DNA from 3 places in the Plantactinospora sp. ZYX-F-223 genome. Region 2 is predicted to be linked to each of the others. Evidence: riboswitches for the same ligand, from Rfam matches in the RefSeq annotation. Region 2 holds a riboswitch; each other region holds the start of a gene.
What was found. A riboswitch is a leader RNA that binds a small molecule or an ion and turns the genes downstream of it on or off. The one in region 2 is predicted to bind cyclic di-AMP.
Positions count from the first base shown of each region.

Region 1 (5,510 bases), on a different contig from region 2:
GAGGGTCCGGCGGACCGGGCTGCGTCGAGACGACCGAGGCTCATCCAAATGGGAAAGTGCGGCCCGGAGCGGCGCACACCACCGAGCCGAACGAGCTGACTCCGACCGAGGCCGCCGAACTGGATCGTGCGGTGGACTCGGCGTACGCACAACGGGTCGGGGTGGCACCGCTTGGCATATCGGCGAGGCTCAGGATCACCGTCAACGTGGTGTTCCACGTGATCAGCGAGCGGCGGACCCGGGCCGACGGGGACATCCCACTGTCACTGATCAACGCCCAACTGAAGGTGTTGAACGACTCGTTCGGCGGGCGTACCGGTGGGGCCTGGACGCCGTTCCACTTCAGGCTGAGGAAGGTGAACCGGGTGGTGAACCCGGCCTGGTATCCGATCGTGCCGGAGAGCCCGGCGGAGGCGCAGATGAAGCGTGCGCTGCGGGTCGGCGGCAAGCACACCCTGAACGTCTACACCGGACTACTGGACGACGAACTGCTCGGCTGGGCGTCCTTTCCGAAGCGCGAATTCGACCCGCACGACGGGGTGGTGGTACTCGCCGAGTCGCTGCCGGGCGGCACGGCGGCGCCGTACAACGCGGGCGACACCGCCACCCACGAGATCGGACACTGGCTGAACCTCTACCACACCTTCCAGGAGGGCTGCGCGGGTCGAGGCGATCACGTCTTCGACACGCCCGCCGAGGCGGAGCCGGGCTTCGGCTGCCCGCAGCGACGGGACACCTGCACGACGAGGCCGGGCCTCGACCCGATCCACAACTTCATGGACTACTCGGTCGACGCCTGCATGTACGAGTTCACCTTTGGGCAGGCGCTCCGGATGCTCAGGGCGTGGAAGGCGTTCCGCGAGCCGTAGGTCAGGACGCCGGGACCGGCGCCTCTTCGACGGCCCGGCGCCGGCCGCGTCGCTTTGGCGCGGCGGCGGCACTGCCCTCGGGACCGCCGGCCGCGCCGGCCGGGTCGAGCCAGACCTGCACGGCGGGACGCTCGGACCGGTCTCCGGCGGCGAGCGGCGTGGCGCCGTTGCTGCCGTGCCGGGCGACCATCGCCACGTCGACGGTGAACTCGAAGAGCCGCCAGTCGACCTGCGGTGCGGCCCGCAGGTTGCCGGCGAGCTGGTCCACCCGCGCCTGGTCGGTCACCGGTCGGGCCCGGCCGGCGACGTACGCCTCGTCGTCGCTGTCCTCGGGAGGGAACGAGTGCAGCGCGTAGCGCCCGTCCCGTTCGAGGTCGCGCCGCTTCGGAGAGTCGACGACGAAACAGAAGAGTCCCTCGTCGGTGATGACCGGGGACACCGGGTGCACGCGCGGCCCACCGTCGGCGCGCACGGTCGCCAGGTAGCCGAGACCCGGGCCGTACTGCTGGATGAGGACGCGGATCGCGTCGGCGAGTCGGGGCTCGTCAGAGGCGAATTCGGACCAGGATGCCATGGGTACATTCTATCGAACACATGTTCGATCACCTACCCCGATCCCACCCATCGGCGAGGTCGCGGCCCGTCGACTTCGCACGACTCGCTAAGGTGATCCGGTGCTGCTCTCCGACCACGACCTAGTGATCGAGATCAAGGCGGGCACGCTCGCGCTCGAGCCGTTCGAGCCCGCGCTGGTGCAGCCGTCGAGCATCGACGTACGCCTGGACCGGCTCTTCCGGGTCTTCAACAACCACCTCTACACGCACATCGACCCGGCGGTGCAGCAGGACGACCTGACCTCGCTGGTCGACGTGCCGGACGGCGAGCCGTTCGTGCTGCACCCGGGTGAGTTCGTGCTCGCCTCCACGCTGGAGGTGATCTCCCTCGGCGACCAGTTGGCGGGAAGACTCGAAGGAAAATCGAGTCTAGGCCGGCTCGGCCTGCTCACCCACTCGACCGCGGGCTTCATCGACCCCGGCTTCTCCGGGCACGTCACGCTGGAGCTGTCGAACGTGGCCAACCTGCCGATCCGGCTCTGGCCCGGGATGAAGATCGGTCAGCTCTGCATCTTCCGGCTCTCGTCGCCGTCCGCCCACCCGTACGGGTCGGCCGTCTACGGCTCGCGCTACCAGGGGCAGCGCGGCCCCACCCCGAGCCGCTCCTGGCAGAACTGGCGCACCTGGCCCACCCGCTGACGCTGCGGTCGACAGCGGCAGCACGCCGGCACCGAACGGCCCGGACCGGGCCCGACCGGAAGCTGGAACGCGAACCAGGACCGAACGGCAAGAACCCCCGCCGCAGCTGAGCTGCGCGACGGGGGTTCTGCCGTTGACTCGGTCCGACAGGCGTCAGCCGGGTCTGCCGAAGCTGTGGATCTCGCCGTCGTCCATCCGCTTCATCTTGATCGGTTCGCCGGCCCGGGAGGCGTGCACGATCCAGCCGTCGCCGACGTACATGCCGACGTGGCTGAGGTCGGCGTAGTAGAAGACCAGGTCACCGGGGCGTAGCGCGGAGCGGCTGATGCTGGCCGTCTGGCTGCGCTGCGCCCGGGCGTTGTGCGGCAGCGATACGCCGCCCTGGTTCCAGGCCGCCAGGGTCAGGCCAGAGCAGTCGTACGAGCCGGGGCCTTCGGCACCCCACTTGTACGGCTTGCCGATCTGGGCACAGGCGAACTTGACCGCCTTGCCGGCCGCACCTCCGGGGTAGGTGGCCGGGCAGGGTGCGGGCCGCAGCGGGCCGGCCGAGCCGTTCCCGTACGCCTGGATCCGCAGCTTCTGCAACCGCTCGACCTCGGCGTCGATCTCCTTCTTCTTCGCCGCCAGCTCTTTCTCGGTCTTGGTCAACTGGCTGACCAGCCGGTCCAGCGGAGCCTTCTGGGAGGCGTACTTGTCCTTGAGGTCGACGACCGCCTGCACCTCGCGCTGCTGCTGCCGCGCGAACTGGTCGAGCACCGAGAGCTGGCCGACCAGCGCGGTCGGCGACTTCGAGGTGAGCAGAGCGTTGACCGCCGAGGCCTTGTCACCCTTGTACGCCTGCACCGCGAAGTCGCTCACCCGGTTCATCGCGGCGTCGATCTGCGACTGGAGCGGGGCGATCTTCTTCTGCAGGGCGGCGGCCTGCTTCTTCTTCGCGGCCAGGTCCTGCCGGGTGGCGTTGTGCTTCTCGACGACCGGCTCCAGCTTGCGCCAGGCGGTGTCGATCTGCTGCTCGATCTCGGCCACCGACGGTTCGGCGAGCGCCGGCGTCGTGCCGGTGAGCAACACCGCGGCGCTGGCCAGTGCGGTGAGCGCGATGGCGAGAATGGACCTTCGAGGGCGCGGTTTCGCGTTCCCGGCGTCGGTGGATGCCGACCGGAGGGATGGCGACCGCGACGGGGCAGGGGGAGCCACCGGGGTCCGTACTCCTTCTTCCGTAGCCCGCCTACCGGGTTAGCTGACGGGTTCGGGCGGGAAGATTGTCGCCCTACCGCGTGAGACGCGGATTCACCCCATGAAGCTCGGGTCCCCGGTTCGCTGAGTGTGACGATTCGGCGGTGTCGAGACGTCGCCGCCCGGCTAGGCGGCCTGCCGTCGGCTCGACGGTCCCCAACACTAGAGAAGGGTGTTATCCAAACGCAACCCCGTGATCTGAGTCGATTCGTTAGGTATCGGACCGGTCGCTGACGGTGGGAGCCACTGGGACACGCCGAACACGCTGCGTGTCGGTGAAAGTTTTCTGCATAGCGACGAGCTTTGTCGGCAGGTATTGACGGGCACCGGTCCCGGGTGGAGGGTGATCTTCAGGCCCACCCCCGGCTCATGGAGGTTCGATGCTTCCCACCAGACACCCGCTGAGCAGGAGAATCGCGATCGGGGCCGCGGTCGTCGGCGCCGCCGCGCTGCTGCCGGCCAGCCCCGCGCCAGCCACCGTCACATCCCCCGACACCCGGCAACAGGAGTACGCCGCCGCGGCGGCCGAGTTCGGCGTACCCGAGAGCGTGCTGCTCGGCGTCTCCTATCTGGAATCTCGCTGGGACACGAACGCCGGCACGCCGAGCACCAGCGGCGGGTACGGCCCGATGCACCTGACCGACGTCGCCGGGCTGGCCGCCGAGCCGGAACACCCCGAGCACGGCGAGGACCGGCGCGGTGACGACGCCCGACCCGCCCGACCGGTGACCGGACCGGCCGGCCCGTACGCCGACCGGACCGGCGACGCACCGCCCGGCGGGCAGACCCTGGACGCCGCCGCCGCGCTGACCGGGGTCGACGAACACCTACTCCGCGCCGAACCGGCGGCGAACATCCGGGGCGGGGCGGCGCTGCTGGCGTCGTACCAGCAGGCGCTGGCCGCGCCGACAGGCCCGGCCAGCGACCCGGCGGCCTGGTACGGCGCGGTGGCCCGGTACGCCGGCAGCGACCGCGCGGACGCCGCGGCGGCCTTCGCCGACGAGGTGTACCGGACCCTCGCCGAGGGCGCCACCCGGACCACCGACGACGGCCATCGGATCACCCTGCCCGGCCGCCCCGGGATCGCACCGCAGCGCTCCTGGTTGGACCGGCTCGGCCTGCCCGGCACGCCCCGCCCGGACGGGCTGGAGTGCCCGCGCGACATCTCCTGCGAGTGGATCCCGGCCCCCTACCAGGCGTTCGGGGACGGCGACTACGGCAACCACGACCTCTCCGACCGGCCGGGCCGGCAGAAGATCGAGTACATCGTCATCCACGACACCGAGGGCAGCTACGACACCACGCTGCGGCTGGTGCAGGACCCGACCTACGTGAGCTGGCAGTACACGCTCCGCTCGGCGGACGGGCACATCGCGCAGCACGTGAAGGGCAAGGACGTGGCCTGGCACGCCGGCAACTGGTACGTCAACGCCAAGGCGATCGGCCTCGAACACGAGGGCTTCGCCGCCCAGGGCACCTGGTACACCGAGGCGATGTACCGGACCTCGGCCAAACTCGTCCGCTACCTCGCCGACCGGTACGACATCCCGCTGGACCGCGACCACGTCATCGGGCACGACAACGTCCCGGGCATCCTGCCGGCGAACGTGCGCGGCATGCACTGGGACCCGGGCCCGTACTGGGACTGGTCGCACTACTTCGACCTGCTCAAGGCGCCGTTCCGGGGCGTCGGCATCCCGGCCGCCGGCCTGGTCACCATCGACCCGGACTTCGCCACCAACCGGCCGGCCTTCACCGGCTGCGAGACCGCCGGGGTGCCGTGCCCGGCCCGGGGATCGTCGTCGGTGATCCTGCGTACCGCGCCAGCCGCCGACGCGCCGCTGGTGAACGACATCGCGCTGCGCCCGGACGGCACCCCGAACACCATGCACATCTCCGACCACGGTGCCCGGGCCTCGGCCGGGCAGACCTACGCGCTCGCCGGCCGGCAGGGCGACTGGACGGCGATCTGGTATCTCGGGCAGAAGGCGTGGTTCCACAACCCGAGGGGCAACCCGACCGCGAAGTGGGCGCTCGGGCTGGTCGCGACGCCGAAGCCGGGCCGGGCGACGATCCCGGTGTACGGCAGGGCGTACCCGGAGCCGGACGCCTATCCGGCCGGCGTGCCGGTGCAGGCGGTCACGCCGTTGCAGTA
Region 1 is NZ_JBDJAV010000030.1:3,131-8,640, forward strand. It holds gene AAH979_RS27490 (zinc metalloprotease) at 1-869, shown strand, start outside; gene AAH979_RS27495 (pyridoxamine 5'-phosphate oxidase family protein) at 871-1,443, opposite strand; gene dcd (dCTP deaminase) at 1,544-2,122, shown strand; gene AAH979_RS27505 (C40 family peptidase) at 2,276-3,316, opposite strand; cyclic di-AMP (ydaO/yuaA leader) riboswitch at 3,329-3,469, opposite strand; gene AAH979_RS27510 (peptidoglycan recognition family protein) at 3,736-5,510, shown strand, end outside.
Region 1: another riboswitch for cyclic di-AMP. It lies ahead of AAH979_RS27505 (C40 family peptidase); the one in region 2 lies ahead of AAH979_RS28335 (hypothetical protein).

Region 2 (12,854 bases):
AGTCCGGTTCGTCGGTTTCGGTGCGGAACGTGTCGTACAACGGCAACCTGGCACCGAACGCCTCCACCACGTTCGGCTTCCTCGGCAGTTGGACCGGGGCGAACGCCGTACCGGCACCGGTGAGCTGCGCGCGGAGCTGACCAAGCCGCGTGGGACTGACCAGGGGCCGGGCCCGCACGTGCGGGACCCGGCGCGGGAACGCACCGGGCCCCGGCTTCCGCGGACCCGCCCGACCGGCCGGGCGGGTCCGCGGGGATCAGGTGGTGTCGACCCGGAACGGTGAGTTGGCCCGGTCGACGTCCACGAACTCCAGTCCGTCGCTGGCGGGCAGTTCCTTCTCGGCCCGGGCCAGCGCGGCCCGGGACGCGGAGGAGGCGGCCCAGGCCAGGGCGGCGCCGACCAGGCCCGCCCCGATCAGCCACGCCCAGGGAAGTCCCGGCCGGCGGCCGGCGAGGGCGTCGTACGCCCGGCTGGCCCGCACCCGGGCCTCGTCGGTCACGGCACCCACCCGGTCGCCGGCATGGCTGGTGAGGTGGGAGCCGGTCCGCCGCGCCGAGCGGGCGGTGTACTTCACCGATTCGCCGGCCGAGTTGATCGCGCCGGTCAGGTGTTCCCACGCCTGGTCGGCGATCCGCTCGGGCTTGCTCTGATGTTTCAGCAGGTTCGTTCCGAGCATCGTGCTACCTCCTCGGTTGCCGAACGAAGCGGCCACTTCGGACAGAGGCGTCTGTTCGGCGCGGTTGCGGGTTGCTACTTCGGGAGGTGCCCAGGCGTCTTTCCTGGCAAACCCGGGATCACCTCCCGAAGTCTGCCGGAACCCGTCGGATCTCGTGCCGGTGTGCCGCAGGTGGTCAGCCGAGCAGGACGACGGGGGCGCGCTGGGCGAAATCGTCGTCGTCACCGTCGTCGTCATCACCTCCGTCGCCGAACCCGCAGGCGAGTACCAGTGCCAGCAGCGCGCCGACCCCAGCCAGTCCGATCAGCTTCCTCAGCATCAGGTGTCCCTTCCCGAGCCTGGGTCGCCCGTCCCGAGACGGACGGATCACCTCATGCTAGGTGCTCCCCGGCACAACCGCCCCGCCGAGCGACACCGGCCCCAGCGGCCCCAGCGGTCCCACCGGCCTCGTCCAGCCCGCCGGGCTGTCGCATAGGCGACAGGGATTCGGGTACCGGCGGGCAGCGGCGCCGGGCGAGGTACGACACAGTGCACCGGTGGCCCGCTCCGACCTGCGGCACGGCTACGCTGAGGGCGTGACGGTGGAAGTGCGGAAGCCGGCGGCGCAGGAAAATTTAGCGTAGTTTGCCCCGTTACCGGGTAGGTTTGTCGGCTCGTTGAATAGATTGCCCGTCCGGAAGGGTGGCGATCGGGGCCGTGAGAGGAATACTCTCGGTCGCGGCCCGCGTACTGATTAGGCGCCCGGACATGGGCGAGTGGAGGTGCTCGCGTGAGCCTGTCGATCGTCAAGTCGGTCTTGCCTGGTGGAGTTGTGGAGATCGCCCCTCGTGGAGAAATCGACGTCGATACGGCGTACGAGGTTCGTGAGGCGATCGCCGGAGTTCTGACCAAGGGGCGACCGTCCAGGATCGAGCTCAACATGCGACTGGTCAGCTTCATCGACTCCGTCGGCATCAGCGCCATGGTCGCCGGCTTCCAGACCGCAGAGGTCAGCGGCGTCAAGCTCGTGGTCACCGAACCGAGCCGGTTCGTCCACCGGCAGCTCTGGGTCACCGGGCTCCTCGGCCTCTTCGGCGCGCCGGAGCCCTACTTCGCGGGCGCCGCGGCCGCCGCCGAGGAGGTCAAGGTCCCCGGCGCCTGACCGTCCCCGGCCCGCGGTCTGATCATCGCGGACCGGGAATCCCACCCCTTACCGCGGATCGTCCAGTCCGGACAGATCCACATCGGACGCCTCGGTGACCGCCCGGATCGCCGTCACCGAGGCGTAACCCTCCGCCAGCCAGGCCACGTCCGTGCCCGGCTCGACGTACTGGCCGGATTCCTCCAGGGCGGTACGCACGAAACCCTTGCCGGCTTCGGCGACCGTCATCTGCACCTGTCCGAACCCGGCCAGGGTGCCTCGGCGTATCCCGCGCAGCCGCTCGTACGGCAGGTCGGGGGAGTTCACGTTCAGCACGCTCTCCACCGGTCCCGCGGTCAACCGGGGCAGCAGGTCCAGCGCCACCCGGGCCGCCGTCGCCCAGTGCCGCCGCTCGTCCCGGTCCGGTCGGGGGACGGCCACTGCCGCGCCGCCGCTGCCGGTGCTCGCCTCGTGCACGGAGAGTACGTCCAGGGAGACCGCCAGCCCGTGGCAGCCGTTCGCGGCGGCGGTGAACGCCGCACCGACCGTGCCGGAGTGCAGGACCGCACGGCCGGCGTTCGCGCCCCGGTTGATCCCGGAGAGCACCGCCGATGGTGCCGGCCCGAACGCCCCGTGCAGGGCGATCAGCGTGATCAGCGCCGGCGAGCCGGCCACCCCGTACGCCGGGACGCCGGGCAGCTCCTCGATCGGGTGCTCCTCGACGACCACCCGGCCGTCCCGCTCCACCGCGCTCATCGCGGCGCTCGCGCCGCTGGCCTCCTCGCTCGGGGCGGCCACCACCACGTCCAGCCCGCGCTGCACCGCCGTACGCGCCAGCCAGCGCAGCCCGGGAGCCGCGATGCCGTCGTCGTTGGTGACCAGTACCCGGATCGTCATGACGTCGTCGTCCGGTGCGCCAGCTCGTCGGGGGTCAGCCGATCCTGCCGGTCCACCCGCATCGGTGCCAGTTTCACCCGGTCGACCAGGCCGGCGATCGCGTCCGGCCGACCGGTGCCGAGCCCGTGCCGGGTGACGTTCAGCGCGCCCGCCGCCGCTCCGGTCCGGACCGCGAGCCGGATGTCGCCGCCCCGGGCCAGCACCGCCGCCACCCCGGCGGTCATCGAGTCGCCGGCACCGCGCGGGTCCGCCACCTCCAGCCGGGGCATGTCGAGTTGGGCCACCTCGCCGTCGACCAGTACCAGGGCCGGCTCCTCGGCCCGGCTGACCACCACCGACTCGGCCCCCTGGGCGTGCAGCGCCTGGATCACCCGGATCAGCTCCGCCTCGCCGTCGTCGGCGGCCAGGCCGTCCCGGAGCAGTTCCTCGTGGCTGACCTTGAGTACCGACACGCCGCTGTCCAGTACGGCCGCCAGGTGCGGACCGGAGAGGTCGGCGACCACCCGGCTGCCGTTGTGACCGAGGTCGGCGGCGAGCCGGCGGTAGATCTCCGGTGCGACCAGGGACGGGTGGCCGGGACCGCTGAGGATGCTGACCTCGGCGCCCAGCCCCTCGCTCAGCGCGAGGTTGTAGAGCTCGTCCAGTTCGTGCCGGGCGAGCGGATGGCCCGGCACCGAGGCGATCTCGTGGCGCTTGCCGTCCCGCCGCCGGTCGTGCACGTAGCCGCCGCTGCTGGACTCGCGGTGGATCGCCCGGAGGTCGACTCCCTCGCCGGCCAGCAGCGGTTCGAGCACCTGTCCGATCTCCCCGCCGAGCCCGGCGCAGAGCACCACGGGCACGCCCAGGCACTTGATCATGCGGGCCTGCCACACCCCCTGGCCGCCGGGGTGCAGGTGGAGCTCGGTCTCGTTGGCGGGCTGGTCGATGGTGACCGTCAACTGCGGATCAGGGGCAAAGACCATGACATGTCCGCTCATGCCCGTTAGGTACCCTGTTAGCCGCTATCCATGCAGCTCCGGGCCCTCGCTGGTCAGCCGCACGAGGGACCACCCGCCGCGCGTGCTCGTCTGCCACCCGGTGCGCCGGGTCCTCCCGGCTCCTACACTCAGAGGGTGCCGCGTACCGGATCTTTCCGATACCGGGTGCACGCGCGCTGCGAGCCGGCCGACGCGCTGCGGCTGCTCGGCGACGTGCGACGGCAGGGCGAGTTGCATCCGTTGATCGTGCGGGTGCGCCCCCGTCCGGCCGGGCCCGGAGTGCTGCGCAGCGACCTGGTCACCGACCGGCTGCGCTGGGGACCGTTCCGGTTCCAGGTCACCTACCGGGCCGACCTGCTCCGGTTGGCGGCCGACGAGCTGGAAATGGTGGCCCGGCAGTGGCCGCGTACCACGGTGCGGAACCAGACCCGGCTGACCCGCGAGGCCGACGGGCTGGTACGCGTCGACGTCGAGATCACCCTGTCGGCACCCGCACCGCTGTTTCGGTACGCGTTCCGGCAGGCCCGGGCCGCGCACCTGGACCTCGCGACCCGGCTGCCGGCCGCGCTGGCCGCTGCCCGGTCCTGACCGCACCTGCCCGGCCGATCCGGCCCCACGGCTTGTAGGTGGAGAGCACCGTGGCGATCACCAACAAGGTGCTGGAGACGATCGGTGCCGCGAGTAGGCCCTGCCGGGCATCCGGTGGAGTCGCCGCACCGAGTTCGGCGGCCTGGAGGTTCGGCAGCAGGGCGAAGAGCACCGCGCCGAGCATCACGGTGGTGATCACCATCTTGACCAGCACCCACCGGTGCCTGACCAGGCCCCAGGGCGTGAGCAGCGCGCTGGCGACTCCGACCAGCCAGGCGAGCACGCTCAGCGGCACGAAGACGGCCTGCCCGACCAGGGCCATCACCGGATAGACCACGTCCGGGTCGGAGCCGCGCGCCCCGGCCACGCCGAGGGTCAGCAGCACCACGTCGACCCCCAACCAGCCGACCGCGGTGACCACGTGCAGGGTGAGGAGGGCTTTTCGCCAGGGCGGAGAGAGCGTCATGCCAGTGATGGTGCCGGCGGAACCGCGCCGTGGCGTCGTGCGGATGTGGACGGCCCGGGTACGCAACTCGACGTACGGGCGGTCGCGTCCCGGCGCGCGACCGCCCGGAAGCCGATCGACCGATCGACCCGGTGCGGGCTCGCTGATCGTGAAACGCCGAGGGTGGGTCAGCCGCGGGGGGCGTACATGATGATGGCTACCCCGACGAGGCAGACGGCGGCGCCGGCCAGGTCGTAGCGGTCCGGGCGGAACCGGTCCACCAGTACGGCCCAGCCGAGCGAGCCGGCCACGAAGACGCCCCCGTACGCGGCGAGCACCCGACCGAAGTGCGGATCGGGCTGGAACGCCGCCACGAAGCCGTACCCGGCCAGTGCCAGCATGCCGGCGGCGACGAAGAGCAGGCCCCGATTCTCGCGTACGCCCTGCCAGACCAGCCACGCCCCGCCGATCTCGGCGACGGCGGCGAGCAGGAACAGCAGCAGCGAGCGCGCGATCGTCACCCGGTCATTGTCGCTGGCCGGAGTGCCTGAGTTGACGGGGGAGCCCGGCCGGGCGGGCGGGCGCGCCGGTTGCTCGTATCGATGGTTGTCTCTAAGCTTGGTCGGCGCCGTCACGCGACCGGTACGGGCTGGCCGGGTGTCGTGGGGGATCGATGATCATGGGAGCTGGTCACGGGAGTCCAACGAGGGCGGTACGCGCCGCGCGCGCCGGCCACTCGTCGTCGTAACAGCACTGCCGGCACGCGCCAGGGGCGGCGACGGGGCCGGCAGTCGTCCGAGAGGAACTCCCATGCGGATCTCCGCACCGTACCGTCGCGTCTCCCTGGCCCTGGCCACGGTGACCGCGATCGCCGCGAGCAGCGTCGCCGTGCTCGGCACCGGGTTGACGCCGACCGCGCGGGCCGCCGCCGGCTGCCTGGTCGACTACACGGCCAACCAGTGGACCGGTGGCTTCACCGCCGCAATCCGGGTGACCGCCGGGGACACCCCGGTCAACGGCTGGACCGTGACCTGGACCTACGGTGGCGACCAGCGGATCACCAACAGTTGGAACGCCCAGGTCAGCCAGTCCGGCGCGACCGTGACCGCCCGGAACGTGGCCTGGAACGGGTCGCTGCCGGCCGGTGGCTCCACCGAGTTCGGCGTGCAGGGCAGCTATGCCGCCAGTTCGGCGGCACCGACCGGGTTCACCCTCAACGGCGAGCCGTGCAACGGTGCCGAGCCGACCACTCCGCCCACGACGGCGCCGCCGACGACCAGGCCGCCGACGACTCCGCCCACCAGCGTCCCGCCGACGGTCACCCCGCCGCCGACGGTCCCGCCGACCACCCCGCCGCCGAGCGGCTGCGGTACGGCGGTGCTCTGCGACGGCTTCGAGAACCAGACCGGCACGGCGCCCTCCGGCGACTGGAGCGTCAGCTATCCGGACTGCTCGGGCAGCGGCACCGCCAGCATCGACACCTCGGTCGCGCACCAGGGCACCCGGTCGGTACGCATCAACGGCGCCGTCGGCTACTGCAACCACGTCTTCGTCGGCTCCACCCGGGACCTCGGCGCCGTCGGGGCGGTCCGCTACGCCCGGCTCTGGGTCCGGCACACCACCGCGCTGCCGACCTCGCACGTGACCTTCCTGGCCATGCGGGACGCCAACGACGGCAACCGTGACCTGCGGATGGGCGGCCAGAACGCCGCCCTACAGTGGAACCGGGCCTCGGACGACGCCACCCTCCCGGAGCAGAGCCCGAACGGTGTCGCGCTCAGCGCGCCGCTGCCGGTCAACCAGTGGACCTGCCTGGAGTTCATGGTGGACGGCGCGCAGGGCCGGCTCTCCACCTGGGTCAACGGCACCGCGGTGACCGGGCTGACCGCCGACGGTACGCCCACACACGACGTCGACGGACAGTGGTACAACCGGGCCAACTGGCGGCCGAGCCTCACCGACCTGCGGCTGGGCTGGGAGAGCTACGGCGAGGGCGCCGACACGCTCTGGTTCGACGACGTGGCGCTCGGCTCGACCCGGATCGGCTGCTGACCGGTGCACCCGGTCGGGGTTCCGGCCGGGTGCGAACCGAGAACCGCCGGCACTGCCCAGGGGTGGCGGGCGGTGCCGGCGGTCCGCGATCGGTGCCTCAGGTGCGGTCGATCAGTTCATCGACAGGTGCACGTGGTTGGTGTGGTCGCTGGACGGGTCACCGTTGCCCCCGTTGTACGTCTTCCAACCGCTGCTCGGCAGCCAGATCTGCTTGAACCAGATCACGTACAGCACGCCCAGTCGATCGGCGTTTCGCACGAAGTACGCCGCCAGGTTGTTGCCGTACGTCCGGTCGCCGCCGGTCGCCACCCCGCCGAACCCGTTCCGCTGGGCGGCGAAGTCGCACGCCTGCCCCTTCGGATGCTCGCCGCTGCCACCACTGCGGAAGCAGGAGACGAACCGGGTGAAGCCGGCCGCCTGGGCCTGCTTCAGCGCGTGCAGCGTCCGCGCGGTGATGCAGCCGCTGGTGGTCGGGTCGTCGAGACTGCACGACTCGTCGGGGAAGGAGCCGTCGGGATTGCGGGGTGCCGGTCGCGCCGACCCGCCGCCGCTGCCGCTGATCCCCGAGCCGGCGCCGCCGCTGTTGTTCGCCGCCGCCAAGGCCCGTTCGGCCTGCTTCTTGCGGGTCTCCATCACCTCGACCTGCTTGCGCTGCTCGCCGACCTCCTTGTCGAGCGCCGCCTTGGCCTGGGTCTCCTTGTCCAGGCTCTCCCGCAACCCGCGCAACTCCCGGCTCTCGTTCGCCGAGATGGTGTCGAGTGCGGCGGCCCGGTCCACCAGACTGGTCGGAGAACCGCTGTTGAGCAGGGCGGAGACCTGCCCGAGCCGACCGGTCCGGTACGCCATGTCGGCCATCTCGGCGACCCGTTCGCTCCGGGTCGCCACCTCGGTACGCAGCGCGGCGAGCTGCTGGTTCAGTTCATTCTGCCGCTTGACGGAGTTGGCCAACCTGTTCTTGGCGGTCAGGTAGCCCTTGCTGGCGGCCTGGAGCTGCTCGCGCAGGCTGTCGGTGCCTCCGTCGATGTCGTCCCCGCCGGGTGCCGCGGCCAGCGTCCCGGGGGTCGCGTACTCCGGTGCCGCGGCGGCGGGTGCGCCGCCGAGTGCCGCGAGGACCATGCCCAGGGCGACGGCCACGGTCGTCGCGGCCTTCCGGGGCGGTCTCGTGGCTCTCCGCGCGGACGCCGGAGCCTGTCGGGTGGGTGCCAGGAACGGCATATGACAATGTCCTTCCGTCAGCCGCCGACCGGGTTAGCTGACGGGTTCGGGACGGAAGATCCCTACCGCTGGAGCGGATGCACCCCTGGTACGTGGTTCCCCGGCTCGCGTGTGCGATTAGGCGACGGCCTCCGCAGGCGCCGGAGGGCGCCGCCCGGCGGAGACCGGAGCCGAGCCTACCGGCAGTTGCCGCCCGGGGATACGTGGCGTTGCCGGAGTTAGATTCGCGATTCTCCTACTTCGCAAGGATGTATCCGGACAAAAACCTCAAGCACCGGGTCGAAACTTAAGATGCCGCTAACTATCGGTGAGCCTCGACGTCTGCTGAGGCGGAATTCCGACAGTTTCCGGCCGGCCGCGCTGTGACGCAGCGTCGCGACCGGTCACCAGTCGGTGGGCCCGCAGCCCCCGGGGGCGGTGTTCGGCTCGACCTGGAGGGTGGCGTGCGAGATGTGGAAGTCCTCGCGCAACGCCGACCGGGCCGCGGCGAGTACGGTACCGACCTCCGCGTCGCTGTCCAGCCTCAGGTGCGCCGAGGCCACCTCCATGCCGGAGGTGAGGGTCCAGACGTGCAGGTCGTGTACGTCGCAGACCCCGGGTACGCCGGCCAGCCGGGCGCGTACGGCGGCCACGTCGAGGTGCTCGGGCGCGGCCTGCACCAGGATGCGTACGGCGGTCCGGCCGAGCCGCCAGGTGCGGGGCAGGATGAACAGCCCGACCGCCAGGGCCACGATCGGATCGGCCCAGCGCCAGCCGGTCAGGATGATCACCACAGCGGCGACGATCACGCCTACCGAGTTGAGCAGGTCCGCGAGCACTTCGAGGTAGGCGCCGCGCACGTTGATGCTCTCCCGCGCCCCGGCCCGGAGCAGGCCGAACGCGGCGGCGTTGGCCAGCAGGCCGAGCACGGCCACCAGCAGCATCGGACCGGCCGCGACCCGGGGCGGGTCGTCGAACCGGCGTACCGCCTCGACCAGCACGTAGAGCGCCACCCCGAACAGCAGTACCGCGTTGGCCAGCGCGGCCAGCACCTCCAGGCGGTAGAGCCCGAAGGTCCGCTGCGGGTCGCCGGCCGCCCGCCGGGCCGCCGTGATCGCGGCCAGCGCCATCCCGATCCCGAGCACGTCGGTGAACATGTGCCCGGCGTCGGAGAGCAGCGCGAGCGAGCCGGTGACCAGCGCGGCGACCGTCTCGACCACCATCAGGACGGCGAGCAGCCCGAAGGCGGCCCAGAGCCGTCCCCGGTGCCGTTCCGCCGCCCGGGTCAACTGCCCCCCGTGGTCGTGCCCGGCCCCCAACGCCCCCTCCTTCCGCCGTGGTCGCCCCCGCCGTCGATACTGCCGGCCGGGCGGCGGCGGGAACCCGTCCTGTGCGGAATCGGTGACCCGTCCTACCAGAGAACGACGGTGACCCGTCCCTACCGGAGAACGACGGACGGGCGTGCCCGGCTCACCCGTCGTCGCCGAGGGTGGCGACGATCGGGGCCCGGGCGGCCCGGCGGGCCGGCAGCAGGCTGGCCAGCACCGCCGCCGAGGCGGCCAGCGCGGCGCAGAGGGCGAGCTGCCCGACGGGTACGGCCGGCAGCCCGTGCCCGTAGCTGCTGATCAGGCCCATCGCCGCCGTCCAGCCGAGGCCGAGCCCGAGAGTGATCCCGGACAGCGCCCCGACCGCACCGGCCAGGCCCGCCTCGGTCAGCAGCATGGTCGCCAGTTGCCGGCGGGACAGGCCCAGCGCCCGGACCGTCGCCGACTCCCGGCGGCGCTCGACGACCGAGAGCGCGAGCGTGTTGCCGATGCCCAGCACGGCGATCAGCACCGACATGCCGAGCAGGGCCGCGAAGATCCCCAGCAGCTCGTCGAGGGTGCGGGACAGCGCGTCCGCCTGGTCGGCGAGACCGCGTACCCGGACCGCCGGTTGGTCGGCCAGGGCCGCGTCCAGCGCCTGCCGGCCGGCCGCCGTCGACACCCCCGGAGCGAGGTCGACCAGCAGCCGGTCCGGCTCCCCGGGGCCGTACGCGGCGACGAACGACGCCCAGGGGACCAGGGCGGCACCGTCGACCGGGCTGTCGTCGTAGACCGCCACCACGGTCAGCGGCCCCGGTGGGCCGAGGCCGAGCGCGATCCGGTCGCCGACCCCGATGGCCCGGTCGGCGGCGAGCTGCCGGCTCACCGCCACCGTGCCCGGGGCCAGCCCGGCCAGGCTGCCGGCGGTCACCTCGGGGCGGATCGGTCCGTGCAGCCGCTCGGGCGGTACCGCCCAGACCCGGATCCGGTCGTCCAGCGGCGAGTTGGCCAGGCGTACCTCGGCGACGGTGCCGAACGCCGGATCGGGGCGGAGCCGCTGCGCCAGCCCGGGCGGCAGCGGGCCGCGTACCGCCGCCGGGGAGCCGTCGGTGCGGACCCGGTCGAGTACGAAGTCCACCGGGAAGTTCTCGGCCAGCTCCCGTCCGGCCTGCTCCCGGGCGGTCGCCAGCAGCACGCTGAACATCGCCATCAGGGCCACCCCGATGGTCAGCGCGGTGCTGGTCGCCGCCGCCCGCCGGGGATTGCGTCGGGCGTTCGCTACGGCCAGCCGTACCACCGGACCGAAGACCCGGGCCGGCAGCCAGCCGACCAGCCGGACCGCCCGGGGGACCAGCAGCGGGGCCGCCACCACCGCGCCGAGGAAGGCGACCATGCCGCCGCCGAGCACCAGCGGCAGCCCGGGAAAGGCCAGCGGCAGCCCGACCAGTACGGCCAGCCCGCCGACCCCGGCCAGGCCGAGCGCGACGGCGATTCGGGTACGGCGGCGCCGGCCGCCGCCGGCCTCGACGGCGTCCCGGGACCGCAGTGCGGCCAGCGGCGCCACCCGGCTCGCCTCCACCGCCGGCACCAGCGCGGCCAGCACCGTGACCAGGGTGCCGAAGCCGAGCGCGACGAGTACGGTCGGCCAGCGCACCACCGGGGCGTGCAGCGGGATGTCCGAGGCGACCAGCTCACGACCCCGGATCAGCCCGTACCCGACGAGCAGGCTGGCCAGCAGCCCGCCGACCGAGGCGAGCAGGCCGAGGATGCCCGCCTCCAGGAGTACGGCGCCGCGCACCTGCGCCCGGGAGGCGCCGACGCAGCGGAGCAGGCTGACCTCCCGGACCCGCTGCGCGCCGAGCATGGCGAAGGTGTTGTAGATGACGAACGCCGAGACGGTGAGCGAGACCAGGCCGAAGCCGAGCAGTACGGCGAGGAAGCCGTCGACGTACTTGGCCGCCTGCCGGGCGAGCCGGTCCCGCAGGGCCGCCCCGGTCAGGGCGCGCGTGCCCGGGCCGACCGCCTCGGCGATCCGGTCCCGCAGCCGGGCCGGGTCGGTGCCCTCGGTGGCCCGGACCACCACCTGGGCGTAGTCGGCGGTACCGGTCAGCGTGCCGAGGTCGGCCGGGGTCAGCGCGGCGACGGCGGAGCCGCCGAAGAGCCGGTTCACCCCGAGGTCCAGCGCGCCGACCAGGCGCAGCCGGTGCGCCGTGCCGGCCCGGTCCAGCACGGTCACCGGGCCGTCGAGCGCGAAACCGGCGCCGGCCACGGTGGCCCGGTCCAGGGCGATCTCGCCGGCGCTGTGCGGCAGCCGTCCGGCCGCCACGTCGTACGGGGCCAGCGCGGCGTCACCCGGCACCGACAGGGCGTACCCGATGTGGTCCTGGCTGGTGATCAGCTTGCCGTTCCGGTCGAGTACGCCCAGCCAGGCCACCACCCGCCCGTCCACTGCCGCGACACCGTCGACGGCCGCCACCCGGCGTACCGTCGCCGGGGTGAGCAGCCCGTGCTCCGGCTCCACCACCACGTCCACGTTCCGGGCCGACCGGGCCAGATCGGTGTAGAACGCCGCCCGGGCGGTGTCGCCGTAGACCAGGGTGCCGGCGAGGAAGCCGACCGCCACCACCACCGCGAACCCGGTCAGCACCACCCGTACGGCGTGCGCGCGCAGCCCGGCCAGGGCGAGCCGGAGCAGCGGGCGGTTCATCCGCCGGGCCGGGCGACGGGGTGCACCGGTTCGACGGGGCGCATCGGGCCAGTGTCGCCGGAGGCGGGGCGCGGCGGCGCCGAGCTGTCGAGATGCGGACAGCCCGGCGCCGGCCCGACGTACGCGCGCTGCCGCGCGCGCGGCCGGGCCGCCGACGAGGAGAACGGACACACCCTCGCCCTGTACGCGGGCGGGATGGGACTCCGCAACGTCGCGCTCGCTCCGGACCTGACTGAATACTCCGGCCGGGGATTACGATCATGGATCGCTGCGGGCTTGCCGGGCGTAGCGGCTGGTCATGGCTTGGGCGTGGTGACGGCGCCGCCGACGTATTCGGAGAAGATCTCGCCGAGGACGCGCAGTGCGTTCGCGGCCGACTCGTCGGCATCGCCCAGGTTGTAGGAGCAGGTGACGAGCGTCTTCCAGAGGGCCCAGCCGCGCCCGTGCGCCCATGTCGCATCGTCGACGGACAGTCGCTCCCGGAACGCCTGCCGGCCGTCGGCGGTCAGCAATGTCCATGCGATCGCCAGGTCACAGGCCGGATCGCCGACGCCGCATGTCCCGAAGTCGATGACAGCCGCCAGCTCGCCGTCGTTGAGCAGGAGATTTCCCTGGGCGACGTCACCGTGGAACCAGCTCTCCACACCGTCCCAGCGTGCGTCCAGTGCGCTCTTCCAGATCTCGCGGGCCAGGTCGACATCGACATGGCCGTCGAGTGTTGTGAGCGCGCGTTGCGCTTGCCCATCGTAGGTACGCAGCGTGCCGCCCCGGTACCAGTTGTGCTGTCCGGGGCGGGGGCCGTCAGTGGTATCGATGCTCTGCAAGGCCGCCAGGAACTCGGCCAGGTCGAGCGCGAATCGGACGGGGGCGGCGATACGGTCCGTGCTCGCAGGT
Region 2 is NZ_JBDJAV010000031.1:63,464-76,317, reverse strand. It holds gene AAH979_RS28385 (cellulose binding domain-containing protein) at 1-140, shown strand, start outside; gene AAH979_RS28380 (hypothetical protein) at 257-676, opposite strand; gene AAH979_RS28375 (hypothetical protein) at 852-995, opposite strand; gene AAH979_RS28370 (STAS domain-containing protein) at 1,446-1,817, shown strand; gene AAH979_RS28365 (5'/3'-nucleotidase SurE) at 1,866-2,693, opposite strand; gene AAH979_RS28360 (PfkB family carbohydrate kinase) at 2,690-3,670, opposite strand; gene AAH979_RS28355 (SRPBCC family protein) at 3,806-4,258, shown strand; gene AAH979_RS28350 (hypothetical protein) at 4,146-4,724, opposite strand; gene AAH979_RS28345 (YnfA family protein) at 4,892-5,224, opposite strand; gene AAH979_RS28340 (cellulose-binding domain-containing protein) at 5,514-6,755, shown strand; gene AAH979_RS28335 (hypothetical protein) at 6,867-7,871, opposite strand; cyclic di-AMP (ydaO/yuaA leader) riboswitch at 7,977-8,104, opposite strand; gene AAH979_RS28330 (cation diffusion facilitator family transporter) at 8,354-9,268, opposite strand; gene AAH979_RS28325 (FtsX-like permease family protein) at 9,420-11,960, opposite strand; gene AAH979_RS28320 (aminoglycoside phosphotransferase family protein) at 12,257-12,854, opposite strand, start outside.

Region 3 (12,854 bases), on a different contig from region 2:
GCGGCTGCCAGACCGGTGCCCGGCTCCGCTCGGCGAGGGCGACCGCCTCGGCCCAGCCGCCGCTGCGGTCGACCGCGGATCCGATCACCAGCATGGGGTTCCGGCTCGCCGCCAGGATCTCGGCGAACCGATCCAGTTCCGCCGGATCGGGCGCGACCCGGGTGCTCACCCGGCGTACCTGCGCGGTGCCGTTGGCTGGCTCGTCCCAGTCGTCCAGCGGCAGGGAGAGGTACACCGGCCCGGCCGGCGGCTGTACGGCGGTGGCGAGCGCCCGCATGAACGCCTCGGGAATGTCCTGCGCACGCAGCGGCTCGTGACTCCATTTGACGTACGGCTCTGGCAGTTGGGTCGGGCGCACGTTCGTCAGCATCGGCTCGGACAAATTCATCGTCCGGGTCTGCTGGCCGGCGGTAACGATCATGGGTGTCTTGTTGTGCCAGGCGGTGACGAGGCTGCCCATTCCGTTTCCGGTGCCGGGTGCGGTGTGCAGGTTGACGTGCACCGGCCGGCCGGTGACCTGGGCGTAGCCGTCCGCCATCGCGACCGCGGAGGCCTCCTGGAGGGCCAGAACGTAGGCGAAGTCGGCCGGAAAGTTCTTCAGGAATGGCTCCTCGGTGGAGCCGGGGTTGCCGAAGAGGGTGGTGAGGCCGAGGGAACGGAGCAGGTCGTAGGTCGCTTCGTGCACCGTTGTCATCGGAAGGAGCCTCCTGGAGTCCTCGTCCCATGCTCGGACCACCGCGTCAAGCCGGTCATTTCCGTCATACCGTACGCGTACATGATCATGCCGGTTTATCTGTGCGACCGTCCATCGCCCCGGGCCCGGTCGCCGGTCGTCCCGATCGCGCTCTCAAACGCTGTTTTCGCTGTTCAGTGGGGTTGGCAACGGCGGAAGGCGGCCAGTAATCTCGGCGGATCTGGTCCGGCCCCTTGGTCGCCATCTGGGTGACACCGGAGCAGACCCGCCGAGTCGTTCTGTAACGAACCGGGGACCCACAGTTATCTGGGGTGAATCCGCGAGCCGCTGGCCCGTGGTAGGGCGGCCTTCCCGCCCGAATCCGTCAGCTAACCCGGTAGGCGGTGTCGGAAGGAGTAGCTGTTCGTGCCGCACCACCCGGGCCCCGGCCCGTCCCCCCAGATCCCTCGCTGCGTCGCGGCTCCGCTCCCGGTCGCCGCGACCGTCCCAACCCGGACCGGCCGACCCCAGGCCGGCACCTGAACCTGGCCCGATAGCGGTCTGTGACGCGGAAGTCGTCGACGCGCGGGCGCTGCCGGGTCCGCCGGCCAACTGGTCGCGGTCCCGGTGAGGCCGCCGGCCGGTCGCGACGGATCGTGGTGGCGCTGATTCCGCCGGTACGCCGATAGCGGCGCTCCCACCGGCCGGCGCAACCGGCGGTCCGTCCGTACCGTCGGCCCGTTCCGCCGAATGCGTCGGCGGGCCTCTCCCGGACGATTTCGTCCCGTGCGATTCCGTGCGATTTCGCGTCACATTCCGGCAGCGACTGAAACGCCGCGTCATTCCTTGCCCCCCGGTAGCGGTGACGCGCATTTCCCCTGGAGGATAACGTTGAAGCACGCAATTAACGGGCGGTTCCGGACCGCCATGTCGGGCCGGCGCAACCGGCTCGCGCTCGCCTCGGCCGCGGTGCTCGCCGCTGCCGCGTCCACCGGGGTCGTCCTGACCTCGACCGGCTCGGCCGAGGCCCCGGAGACCTCGGCCGTCGCCGTCGCCGAACTCGGCATCCCGGCGGCGGGGCAGGCCGGAGCGGCTGTCACCACCGCCCCGGAGACCACCGCGCCGGAGACGACCGCCCCGGCGACCCCGGCGCAGCCGGCGACCACCGCGCCGGCCACCAAGGCGGCGAAGGCGGCCCCGGCCAGCACCCCGAGCAAGCCACCGGCGCCGCCGGAGTCGAAGCTGCTGGACTACCAGTTCCAGGCCCAGATCAACGGCTGGTACTGCGGCCCGGCCGCCACCCGGATCGCGCTGACCGTCCGGGACAAGCAGCCGAGCCAGGACGCCGTCGCCGCCGACCTCGGCACCACGATGAGCGGCACCAACTCGGCCGAGGACACCACCCGGGTGCTCAACAAGATCACCGGGACCGACTTCTACCGCACCACCGCCATCCCCGGCGGTGCGGCCACCCCGGCGCAGATGGACCGGCTCCAGGCGGACGTCGTGCACGCCGTCACCAGCGGGTACGCCGTGGTCGTCAACATCGCCGGCTCGGCAACCGACCTCGACGGCGGCTGGCACAGCTACCCCGGCGGGCACTACCTGACCGTGGTCGGCTACCGCGACGACGGCCGTACGGTGAAGATCGCCGACCCGGCCATCCCGGGCGAGGACAGCAACTACTGGATGACCACCATCGACCTGGCGAACTGGGCGGCCACCCGGGGCTACTCGTCCTGACCCGCCCCGCCCGCCGGTAGCACCGACGAGACGCCGGCCCGACGAGACGCCGGCCCGACGAGACGCCGGCCCGACGAGACGCCGGCCCGACCCACCCACCCGGACGACCCGTGCCGACCGGGGGTGTGGAGCGGGCCGGCGTCGTCGTGTCGTCGGCCGTGCGTGCCCGTGCTCAGGCGGGAATCACTGGCCCTGCCACACCGCCTGGGCGCCCGTGTCGCCGGTGCGGAACACGTAGTACAGGGTGATCCCGGCTGCCGCCAGGGACAGCACCCCGAGCACCAGGGTCAGCACCGGCGACCCCTTGGCAGCAGCGGCGGCCGGGCCGTCCCCGCCGCTCCCCTCGGTCCCGGCGGTCACCGGTGCGGCGGTGGCCCGTGGCTTGACCAGGAAGACCAGCGCGAGGGTCAGCACCCCGAGCGCGATCGTCGCGTACAGGGTGTTGGTGCCGAGGTCCTGGTGCTCCGCCAGCCGCGGCACGTACTCCGGGCTGACCCGGTTACGGGACTCCAGCCGGGCGAGGAACCGGTCACCGGAGAGCTTGGCCATCAGCGCGGCCAGCGGGGTGGCGACCGCGAGCAGTCCCAGCACCCAGCGCAGGTGCGGTCGGACGAACGGAACGAACGCGTACCCGACCGCGGCCAACGCGAGCAGTGGCACGAACACCACCGCGGCATGGACCAGGAAGGGGTGGGCGGGAATGCCCATGAACTCCTCAAGCACCGGCGCCTCCTCGGCGACAGATCGGCTGGCGAAAGCAAGGGGTGGACGGCAGGCGTACGGACCGGGCGGAGAGCAGGTCCGCCACGCCTGGCGGACTGGCGGCTTTCGAGAACGTTGACATGGTGCCCGGGGTGCCGACCGTTGACAAGGGTCGGACCGGTTCGGGCCGGTGCGGCGCCTCCCCGGAGGACGTGGTGGTGACCTGGTTCAAAGAGGACGGTCGTCCGCGCCGGGTGCGGGTGCCCGCTCGCCGACGACGTACTCGGTGTACTCGGCGACCGGGGTGAAGCCGAGCCGGTCGTACAGCTTGTACGCGGCGGTGTTCTCCGCGACGACGTTCAGCGCCACCGTGTCGACGGTCTCCAGCAGCCGCCGGCAGAGCGTCGCCACCACCGTGCTGGCCAGCCCCTGCCCCCGGTACGCCGGAGCCGTCGCCACGTTGCCCAGCGCGCCGACCCGGTATCGCGGCGACCAGACGTGCACCCCGGCGACGGCGACCAGTTCGCCGCCCCGGCGCATCCCCACGTAGTGGCCGGTCTCGACCATCCGGGGGTCGAACCAGTTGCCCGGATACGCCGCCCGGTAGAACGCGGTCAGTTCCGGTACGTCGGCCTCGGTGAGCACCTCGCCGCCGGGCGCCACCCGGGCCAGCCGGTCCGGGTCGGTGAGCGCCATCTTCAGGTGCGCCCCGCGCGACCTGACCGGGTACTCCCGGGCCAGCACCGCCGCGCCACCGGGGGAGAGGTGCGCCTCGAAGTGCCGGGGCAGCAGCGGGAGGAGGCCGGTGAGCAGTTCGGTGAGCACCGCCGGAGAGCGGTGCAGCGCCAGCAGCACCGGAGTGGGTCCACCCTGGTAGAGCAGCGCCACCGCATCGTCGCGCCGGTACCAGGTGGTGTACGGCCAGTAGAAGTCGTCGAGGTCGCCGAGTTCGTACGCGTGCAGGTGGGGGTCGCGGCGCAGCAGGCCGGCCAACTCGTTCCGGTCGTGGCTGGTCCTGATCATCGTCACCGGCGCATCATGGCACAGCCGCCGACCGTGCTCAGGAGACCGGCGCGGGGCGCGGCGACGGCACGGACCGCGTGGCGGCGCCGTCCAACTGCCGGCGGGCCTCGTCGAGGAACCCGTCGGCGTACCGCTGCTCCGGGAAGTCGCCGAGATAGCGGGTACGGGTCCGCCACCGGGTCTCGGCCAGCGGATCGCTGTCCAGCAGCCGGTCCAGTACGTCGTCCAGATTGGACATCTGCGAGTCCAGCACGTAGCCCGAGCCGGCCAGCGGGAACCCCGCGACGAACCGGTCACCCTCGCCGACCCGGTCGGTGACCGCGTACGGCTTGCCGGAGTAGAGGTAGTCGGAGATCACCGCAGAGACGTCCGAGACCAGCGCGTCGGAGGCGTTGACGCAGTCGACCAGGCTCATCTTCTTCGCCGCCTCGGCGCCGAAGACGTGCCGCCGTCCCGTGCTGGCCCGGTGCTCGGCGAGGAGCTGCTCGATCCGGGCGAGCTGCCGGGCCGACGCGGGATTCTGCGAGGTGTAGGGGTGGGCCCGCAGGATCACCGTCACGCCCCGGTCCAGCAGCCGGCGGACCAGGGTCTCGCCGACCGGCAGCGAGCAGTGGTCGACGTCGGCGTTGTGCCCGGTCCAGGTCGGCGTGTAGAGCACCACCTTGTCGGCCCGGTCCCGGATCGGCTCCCGACTGACCGCGATCGACTCCACCTGTGGCCGGCCGACGATGGCGAACTTCTCCCGGGGAATCGTCACGCCGTTGCGGGCGTACCGGTCGATCGCCGCCTGTCCGGCCACGAAGATCCGGTCGAAGATCGCGGAGACCGGGTTGGCGCTCGGCGCCTTGTCGCTGTCGCCGTGGTGCAACTGGATGTGCGTGAGGTGCGCGAACCGGATGCAGTGGCTGTTCTTGGCGCCGTGGTTGACGTAGAACGCCACCCGCAGACTCGGCACGATCGCCTCGTCGATCGAGCGCGGCGTCGGGCAGACCACCACCGGCGCCGTGGTCGCGGCCGAGATCGTCGGCAGGAAGTTCGGCTCCCGCAGCAGCACCATGAACGGCCGGCCGATCCGCTCCAGGTACGGCAGCCACATCATGACCTGGTATTCCGAGCCGGGCGGCGCGGAGAAGTAGAGCAGGAACTCCGGCCGGTGCCGGCGGAGCGCCTGGGTGACCGCACTCTGCCCGCCGGAGGGCCGCAGCCGGCGCAGCGCGATCGGCCCGACCGCACCGATCGCGGCGGCCGCGCCGACCAGCACGGTGAGCACCAGGACGGGCCAGACCGGCAGGGTCAGCGCCGCGCTGCCGGCGAGTGCGACCAGTAGGACCAGCACCGCCGGGCCGAGCCGGTCGGCGACCAGCAGTGGCGACGACCGTACGCCGAGGTTGGCCGAGCGGACCTCCAGCTCGGCGGCGTCCCGCAGCGGCCGCTCGGCCAGGGTCAGCCCGAGCAGAGCCGCTCCGGTGAGCGCCAGCGCCACCCAGTTCAGCCGGGCCTCCGGCACCTGGTGGGCGTATCCGACCAGGACCCCGGCGATCAGCAGAACCGGCTCGGCGACCAGGTCGGCGCGCGGGTTGATCCGGCGCTCCAGCCAGACCGCGCCCGCACCGGCCACCGCCAGGGCGAGGCCCGGCAGCTCGGCCGAGGTGAGGGCGAGGACCAGGAAGGACAGCACGGCCAGGCCGGCACTCAGACACCGGACGGTCAGTTTCCTGACCAGATCGCCACGCATGCGCTTCCTTCCGTGAGGCGGATCGCCGGATGGTGCCCCGACGTGCGGGGCCGGGCTAGGCGGTGCCGACCCGGGGCGGCGGCACCAGTTCGGTGGAGCGTTGCCGGCCGATCCGGCCGAGCCCGGGGTCCTGGCCCGAACCGTCCGGAGCGGTGCCGCTCGGCTCGCCCGGCTGCCCGTCCGGAGCGGTGCCGTTCCGCTTGCCCGGCTGCCCGTTCGGCTCGGTGGGCTGGCCGGTGGTGGGCTCGGCGGCCGGGTCGCCGGGGGAGCGGCGGACGTCGACCACCTGGCCGGTCAGCCCGGAGAGCAGCACGTCCAGTGAGACCCGGGCCACCGTGTCGGCCGCCAGCAGGGTGTGCTCCGGCTCCTCCCCGAACGCCCGGGTCCGCATCGGGGTCGCGGTCCGCTCCGGGTTGACGCAGTTCACCCGTACGCCGAACTCGGACCACTCGTCCGCGAGCGCCTGGGTGAGGTTGACCACGGCGGCCTTGGTGGCGGAGTAGAGGGCGTACCGGGCCCGGCCCCGGGTGTAGGAGCTGGAGGTGTAGAGCAGCAGTTGGCCCCGGGTCTGCCGCAGGTAGGGCAGCGCCTGCCGGGCGATGTCCACCGGGGCGACCAGGTTGACCTGGAGCATGTGCGCGATGGTCGCCTCGTCCATCTCGGCGAGCGCACCCATCCGGAGCACCCCGGCGGTCACCACCACGTGGTCGATCCGGCCCGTCGCCTCGAACGCGCCACGCAACGCGGCGGCGACGTCCTCGCCCCGCTCCACGTGGGTGCCGGTGCTCGACCGGCTGACCGGGAACACGTCCGCGCCGTAGCTCCGGGCGACCTCGGCCAGCCGCGCTCCGATGCCGTGGCTGCCGCCGAAGACCACCACCGTGCGGCCGCTCAACTCCTCGACGTACGCCCGCTCGTCGCGCAGCCGGGGCGCCTGGGCGGCGGCGAGCTGGAAGAGCTTGTCCGCCAGGTGTACGTCGACCGGGTGGGTCACCTTGATGTTCTCGTCCGAGCCCTCGATGACCTTGATCGGCACCTCGGGCAGGTAGCGCAGTACCACCCCGCAGTCGTCGGTGGCGCTGAACTCCGGGTCCTGCGCGGCCAGCGCGTACGCGGCCCGGATGGTGCTGGACCGGAACGCCTGCGGCGTCTGCCCCCGGCGCAGCCGGGACCGTACCGGGATGTCGGTGATGCAGTCGTCGTCGTCCACCTGGATGATCGTGTCGGCGGACGGGATCGCCACGTCGACGGCGGAGTGCGTCCAGAGCGCGTTGACGCACTCCCGGACGATCCGGGGGCTCAGCAGCGGCCGGACCGCGTCGTGGAAGAGGACGTTGCAGTCGTCCGGCCCGATCGCGGCCAGCGCCAGCCGGGTGGTGGCGTTGCGGGTGTCACCGCCCTCGATCACCTGACTGACCTTGCGGAAGCGGGCCTTGTCCACGATCTGCCGCGCCTCGCCCAGGAAACCGGGTGCCATCAGCACGATGATCTCGTCGATCTCGGGCGCGGACTCGAAGACCGTGATGGTGTGTTCGAGGATCGGCTTGCCGGCGATCTTGAGGAGCTGCTTGGGAATGCCGAGTCCGACCCGGGTCCCGGTGCCCCCGGCCAGCACCACCGCCACGGTCCGGGTCGGGCGCCAGGGCGCCCGGACGTCGGGGCGAGGGCCTACGGCCGGGCCGGCGTCCGGCTTCGTCGCCGGGTCAGGTGCCATTGCCGATCCTCACTGACTGGAACTGTCGAATGCCGATACCTCCGGAGCGGTCGCCGTCCGGCTGGTGCGCGCTGACCGCAGCCCGCCGGGACCGGTCACCGTCCGCCACCCCACCCGTCCCACCGGTCGACCTCCGGGCCGGCCGGTGGGAGGTCGACCGGAGCCGACGACCTCTAGGACCCTAGCGCGCGGGCGGTCGGCCCGGGTAACTCGCGCGAGCCGGACGATCGCCGCCCGGAACGGTCCGGGCGTCACTTCTGGTTCATGAAGCTCTCGTACTCGGCGATCACATCGGCGGTCGGCCCGTCCGCCCGGATCAGCCCTGACTCCAGCCAGATCGACCGTTCACAGGTGTCCCGGATCGAGCCGATGCTGTGGCTCACCAGGAACACCGTGCCGGCCCCGGCGCGCAGTTCCCGGACCCGCCGCTCGCTGCGCCGCCGGAACCGCGCGTCACCGGTGGCGAGCGCCTCGTCGATCAGCAGTACGTCGTGCTTCTTCGCGGCGGCGATGGAGAACCGGAGCCGGGCGGCCATTCCGGACGAGTACGTCCGCATGGGCAGCGAGGCGAAGTCACCGCGCTCGTTGATGCCGGAGAACGTGATGATTCCCGGGGTGAGTTCGCGCACCTGGGCCGGGGTCATACCCATCGCCAAGCAGCCGAGCATGACGTTGCGTTCCCCGGAGAGGTCGTTGAGCAGGGCCGCGTTCACCCCGAGCAGCGAGGGCTGGCCCTGGGTGTAGATCGCACCCCGGCTGGTGGGCAGCAGCCCGGCGATCGCCCGCAGCATGGTCGACTTGCCGGAGCCGTTGCTGCCGAGCAGCCCGATGGCCTCTCCCCGGTACGCGGTGAAGCTGACGCCCTTGACCGCGTGCACTTCGCGGATCGCGGCGGGCTTGCCGCCGGTCACCATCCGCTTCAGTGCGGCGACCGGATTGCCGCTGCCGCCCGCGCCGGCGCCGTACACCCGGTAGGTCACGTGTACGTCGTCGACGACGACGGTGGGAATCCGGGAACCGTCGGCGGCGGTGGACGCCGAAGCGTCGATCCGCACGTTCGTTGACTCAGCCACGGCCATACTCCCTTTCGCCCCGCCAGAAGTAGACGAATCCGAGGACACCGGCGACGACCGCCCAGCCGACGGCGAGGAGCCAGCTCTGGGTCGCCGGCGCGGTGACCGGTGCCGTCTCCATCAGTGAGTGCCGCATCAGCTCGATGTAGACCAGCAGCGGGTTGAGCTGGACCAGCCAGGCCACCGCCTCCGGCAGGTGCTTCTCGAAGTAGGCAACGCTGTAGAGCACGCCCGAGCCGTACATCCAGGTGCGCATCACGAACGGGACGATCTGCTTCACGTCGGTGATCTTCGAGCCGAGCCGGGCCATCGCCATCGCCAAACCGGCGTTGAAGATCGACTGTAGGACCACCGCCGGCACGACCAGCAGCCATTCGAAGGTCAGCGGTTCGCCGTCGACCAACACGATGGCGGCCAGCACGACGATGGACGCGAGGAGCTGCTGGAACTGGGTCAGTGTGATCGCGATCGGCAGGCAGGCCCGGGGGAAGTGCAGTGCCCTGATCAGGCCGAGGTTGCCGGTGATCGCCGAGACCCCGGAGCTCACCACGGACTGTGTGAAGATGAACACGAACAGTCCGGTGCAGAGGTAGGCGATGAAGTTCTGCACGTCCCTGCTGGTGCCCAGCACCACCCCGAAGATCAGGTAGTAGACGGCGGCGTTGGTCAGCGGGGTGAGGACCTGCCAGAGCCGACCCAGCCGGGCGGTGCTGAACGACGCCGCCACCTTGGCGTTGGCGTAGGCGGCGATGAAGTGCCGATAGGACCACAACTGCCGGATGTAGCTGACGAGGCCGGGTCTTTCGCCGGCGAGGGTCAGTCCGTACCGGGCGGCGAGCTGGGCTCCGGTCAGTCCTGAATCAGGATCGGCTACCGCCGTAGTGGCCATAGCAAGGCGCTCCGATCTATTCGGGCTTGAAAAACGCGCGACAGGGGTGACCGTGGCCGGAACGATCGAACGCCGTGCGGTCGTCGCTTCGGCCAAGAAGGTAGTCCATCGTACGTCGGGACGCAACCGTACCGTCGCCGCGCTATATTGGCCGGCGTGGCGACTGACAACCGGCGTGCTCCGGCGGGAGCGGCGGTACTCCGAGGGGAGATCACCGTCGCCATCCGCCAGGCGGTGATGCAGGAACTCGCCGCGGTCGGCTATGGGCGCCTCTCGATAGAGGGAGTCGCGCGTCGGGCCGGCGTCGGCAAGACGGCGATCTATCGCCGCTGGAACTCGAAGCTGGAAATGGTGCTGGAGATCGTCTCCCGGGTCGCGGGGCAGAGCCTACCGCTACCGGACACCGGGAGCCTAAAGGGAGATCTCGACGTGCTGCTGCGGATCGTGGCCAGGGCGCTGCGACATCCGCTGGCCTCGCAGATCATCCCGGATCTCCTCGCCGAGGCGTCCCGCAACCCACAGATCGCGCAGACGCTCCAGGAGGCCCTGCACGCCAACCAGCGGGACGTCGGCATACTGTTGATCGGCCGGGCGGTCGACCGGGGTGAGCTACCGGCGGGCGCCGATCCGGACGTCGCGATCGACCTGATCATCGGCCCGCTCTACTGGCGGCTCGCCGTGGCCCGCACCCCCATCCAGGAGGACTACCTGCGACGAATGGTCGCCGCGATCGCCAGCGCCCTCGGCGCGGACGACGCCGTCGTCGCGGGAGGGAGCACCTGAGGTTCCGCCCCTACCCGACCGGTGTCCCCGGACGACCGCACCGGCCACCCCCCCCGACCCCGACAGGTGACCGGCGCCACCGCCAGCCCGGACCACCGCGCACCACCCGATCGACGTACCGCGCAAAGAGCTAGCATCGCATGCCGAACGCGAATCCCTCATCGACAGGAGGATGCCCATGACTGGGCAGCACCCAGACCTGATCCCACCCGCCAAGCCAGTGATCGGAGAAGCCGAGATCGAAGCCGCCGTGCGGGTGCTCCGCAGCGGCCGGGTGGTGCAGGGGCCGGAGGTGGCCGCGTTCGAGGAGGAGTTCTCCGAGCTGGTGGCGGGCCGGCACTGTGTCGCGGTCAACTCCGGCACGTCCGCGCTGCACCTGGCCCTGCTCGCCCTGGGCATCGGGCCCGGTGACGAGGTCATCGTGCCGTCGTTCTCCTTCGCCGCGAGCGCGAACGCGGTCCGGCTGGTCGGCGCCGAGCCGGTGTTCGTGGACATCGAGCCGGACAGCTTCTGCGTGAACCCGGACGCCGTCGCCGCGGCGATCACCCCGCGCACCGTGGCGATGATGCCGGTCCATCTGTACGGCCACCCGGCCGCGATGGACCGGCTGGTCCCGATCGCCGAGCAGCACGGCCTGGCGATCGTGGAGGACGCCGCCCAGGCCCACGGCGCCGCGCTGAACGGGATCCCGGTGGGCAGCTTCGGCGCCGCCGGCTGCTTCAGCTTCTACCCGACCAAGAACATGCACGCCCTGGAGGGCGGCATGATCACCACCGCCGACCCGGAGCTGGCCCGTACCCTGCGGCTGCTGCGCAACCAGGGCATGGAGCAGCGGTACGCCAACGAGATCGTCGGCGCCAACATGCGGCTGACCGACGTGGCCGCCGCGATCGGCCGGGTACAGCTCAAGCAGCTCCCGGAGTGGACCGAGCAGCGCCGGTCGAACGCGAAGTTCCTCGACTCCCGGATCACCGGCATGATCACGCCGCCGGTCGCCGACGCGGCCCGGCACGTCTACCACCAGTACACGGTCCGGGTCACCGGTGACCGCGACGCCGCCCAGCAGCACCTGACCGAGCGGGGCGTCGGCAACGCCGTCTACTACCCGACCCCGATCCACCGGCTCAAGCCGTACCTGGGCGAGGACGGGAAGCCGGGTCCGTGGGACCTGCCGGAGACCGAGCGGGCCGCCCGCGAGGTGGTGTCGCTGCCGATCCACCCGTCGCTGACCCAGGCACAGCTCGAGCGGATCGCCGACGCCGCGAACACCGTGGCGGGCACCCGATGAGCGGCCAGGCGCGGAAGCTGCGCGCGGGCCTGATCGGGCTGGGCGCGATGGGCCGCAACCACGCCCGGGTACTGTCCGGTCTGGACGGTGTGGACCTGGTCGGCGTCGTCGACCCGGCCGGCGACCCGACGGGTGCGTTGCCGGTGCCGGTGGTGCCCACCGTCTCCGAGCTGCTCGCCCTCAAGCTCGACTACGCGGTGGTGGCCTGCCCGACCGCGCTGCACGAGCCGGTCGGCCTGGAACTGGCGGCGAACGGCGTCTGCGCGCTGATCGAGAAGCCGCTCGCCCAGTCCGTCGAGGCCGCGACCCGACTTGTGGACGCCTTCGAGGCGGCCGGACTCGTCGCGGGGGTCGGGCACATCGAGCGCTACAACCCGGCGTTGCAGAGCCTGCGTGTCCGGTTGGAGGCGGGCGAGCTGGGCGAGGTCTACCAGGTGGTGACCCGCCGGCAGGGCCCGTTCCCGCACCGGATCGCCGACGTCGGCGTGGTGATGGACCTCGCCACCCACGACATCGACCTGACGAGCTGGGTCACCGGGCAGGAATACACCTCGGTGTCGGCCCGCACGGTGTCGCGCAGCGGGCGGCTGCACGAGGACATGGTGGCGGCGGTCGGTCAGCTCGCCGACGGCACGATGGTCAACCACCTGGTCAACTGGTTGAGCCCGCTCAAGGAGCGGTCCACTGTGATCACCGGGGACCGGGGCTGCTTCGTCGCCGACACCCTCACCGCCGACCTCACCTTCTACGCCAACGGCGCCATCGACACCGAGTGGGAGGCGCTGCGCGCGTTCCGGGGCGTCGCCGAGGGTGACATGGTGCGCTACGCGATCCCGAAGCGGGAGCCGCTGCTCGTCGAGCACGAGCGGTTCCGCGACGCGGTGGAGGGCAAGGAGAGCGACATCGTCACCCTCCGCCAGGGCCTGCGTACGGTGGAGGTCTCCGCCGCGGTGCTCCGGTCCGCGTCGGACGGCAGCACGATCCACCTGACCTCACGGGGTTCCGCCGCGGACGTCGCCGCCGTGTCCTGAGCCGAGGCTCAGCACCGTACCGGCCTGCCCTGCCCGGTGGTGCCGGCGACCGGACCGGCGCCGCACCACCGGGTCGCGCGGGTAGTCGAGGCCAGCGCCGCCGGCCCGGCGGGACCGGCGGCGGCCGGACGCGCGATCGCCGGAATCGCCGGACCGGGGCGGTCAGCCCAGTCGACGTCCGAGGATCTCGACGACGCGTT
Region 3 is NZ_JBDJAV010000012.1:48,291-61,144, forward strand. It holds gene mdlC (benzoylformate decarboxylase) at 1-694, opposite strand, end outside; cyclic di-AMP (ydaO/yuaA leader) riboswitch at 951-1,092, shown strand; gene AAH979_RS14285 (C39 family peptidase) at 1,565-2,416, shown strand; gene AAH979_RS14290 (hypothetical protein) at 2,600-3,139, opposite strand; gene AAH979_RS14295 (GNAT family N-acetyltransferase) at 3,347-4,141, opposite strand; gene AAH979_RS14300 (CDP-glycerol glycerophosphotransferase family protein) at 4,179-5,876, opposite strand; partial or broken gene AAH979_RS14305 (bifunctional cytidylyltransferase/SDR family oxidoreductase) at 6,145-7,590, opposite strand; gene AAH979_RS14310 (ABC transporter ATP-binding protein) at 7,842-8,663, opposite strand; gene AAH979_RS14315 (ABC transporter permease) at 8,656-9,552, opposite strand; gene AAH979_RS14320 (TetR/AcrR family transcriptional regulator) at 9,709-10,335, shown strand; gene AAH979_RS14325 (DegT/DnrJ/EryC1/StrS family aminotransferase) at 10,514-11,623, shown strand; gene AAH979_RS14330 (Gfo/Idh/MocA family oxidoreductase) at 11,620-12,654, shown strand; gene wecB (UDP-N-acetylglucosamine 2-epimerase (non-hydrolyzing)) at 12,817-12,854, opposite strand, start outside.
Region 3: another riboswitch for cyclic di-AMP. It lies ahead of AAH979_RS14285 (C39 family peptidase); the one in region 2 lies ahead of AAH979_RS28335 (hypothetical protein).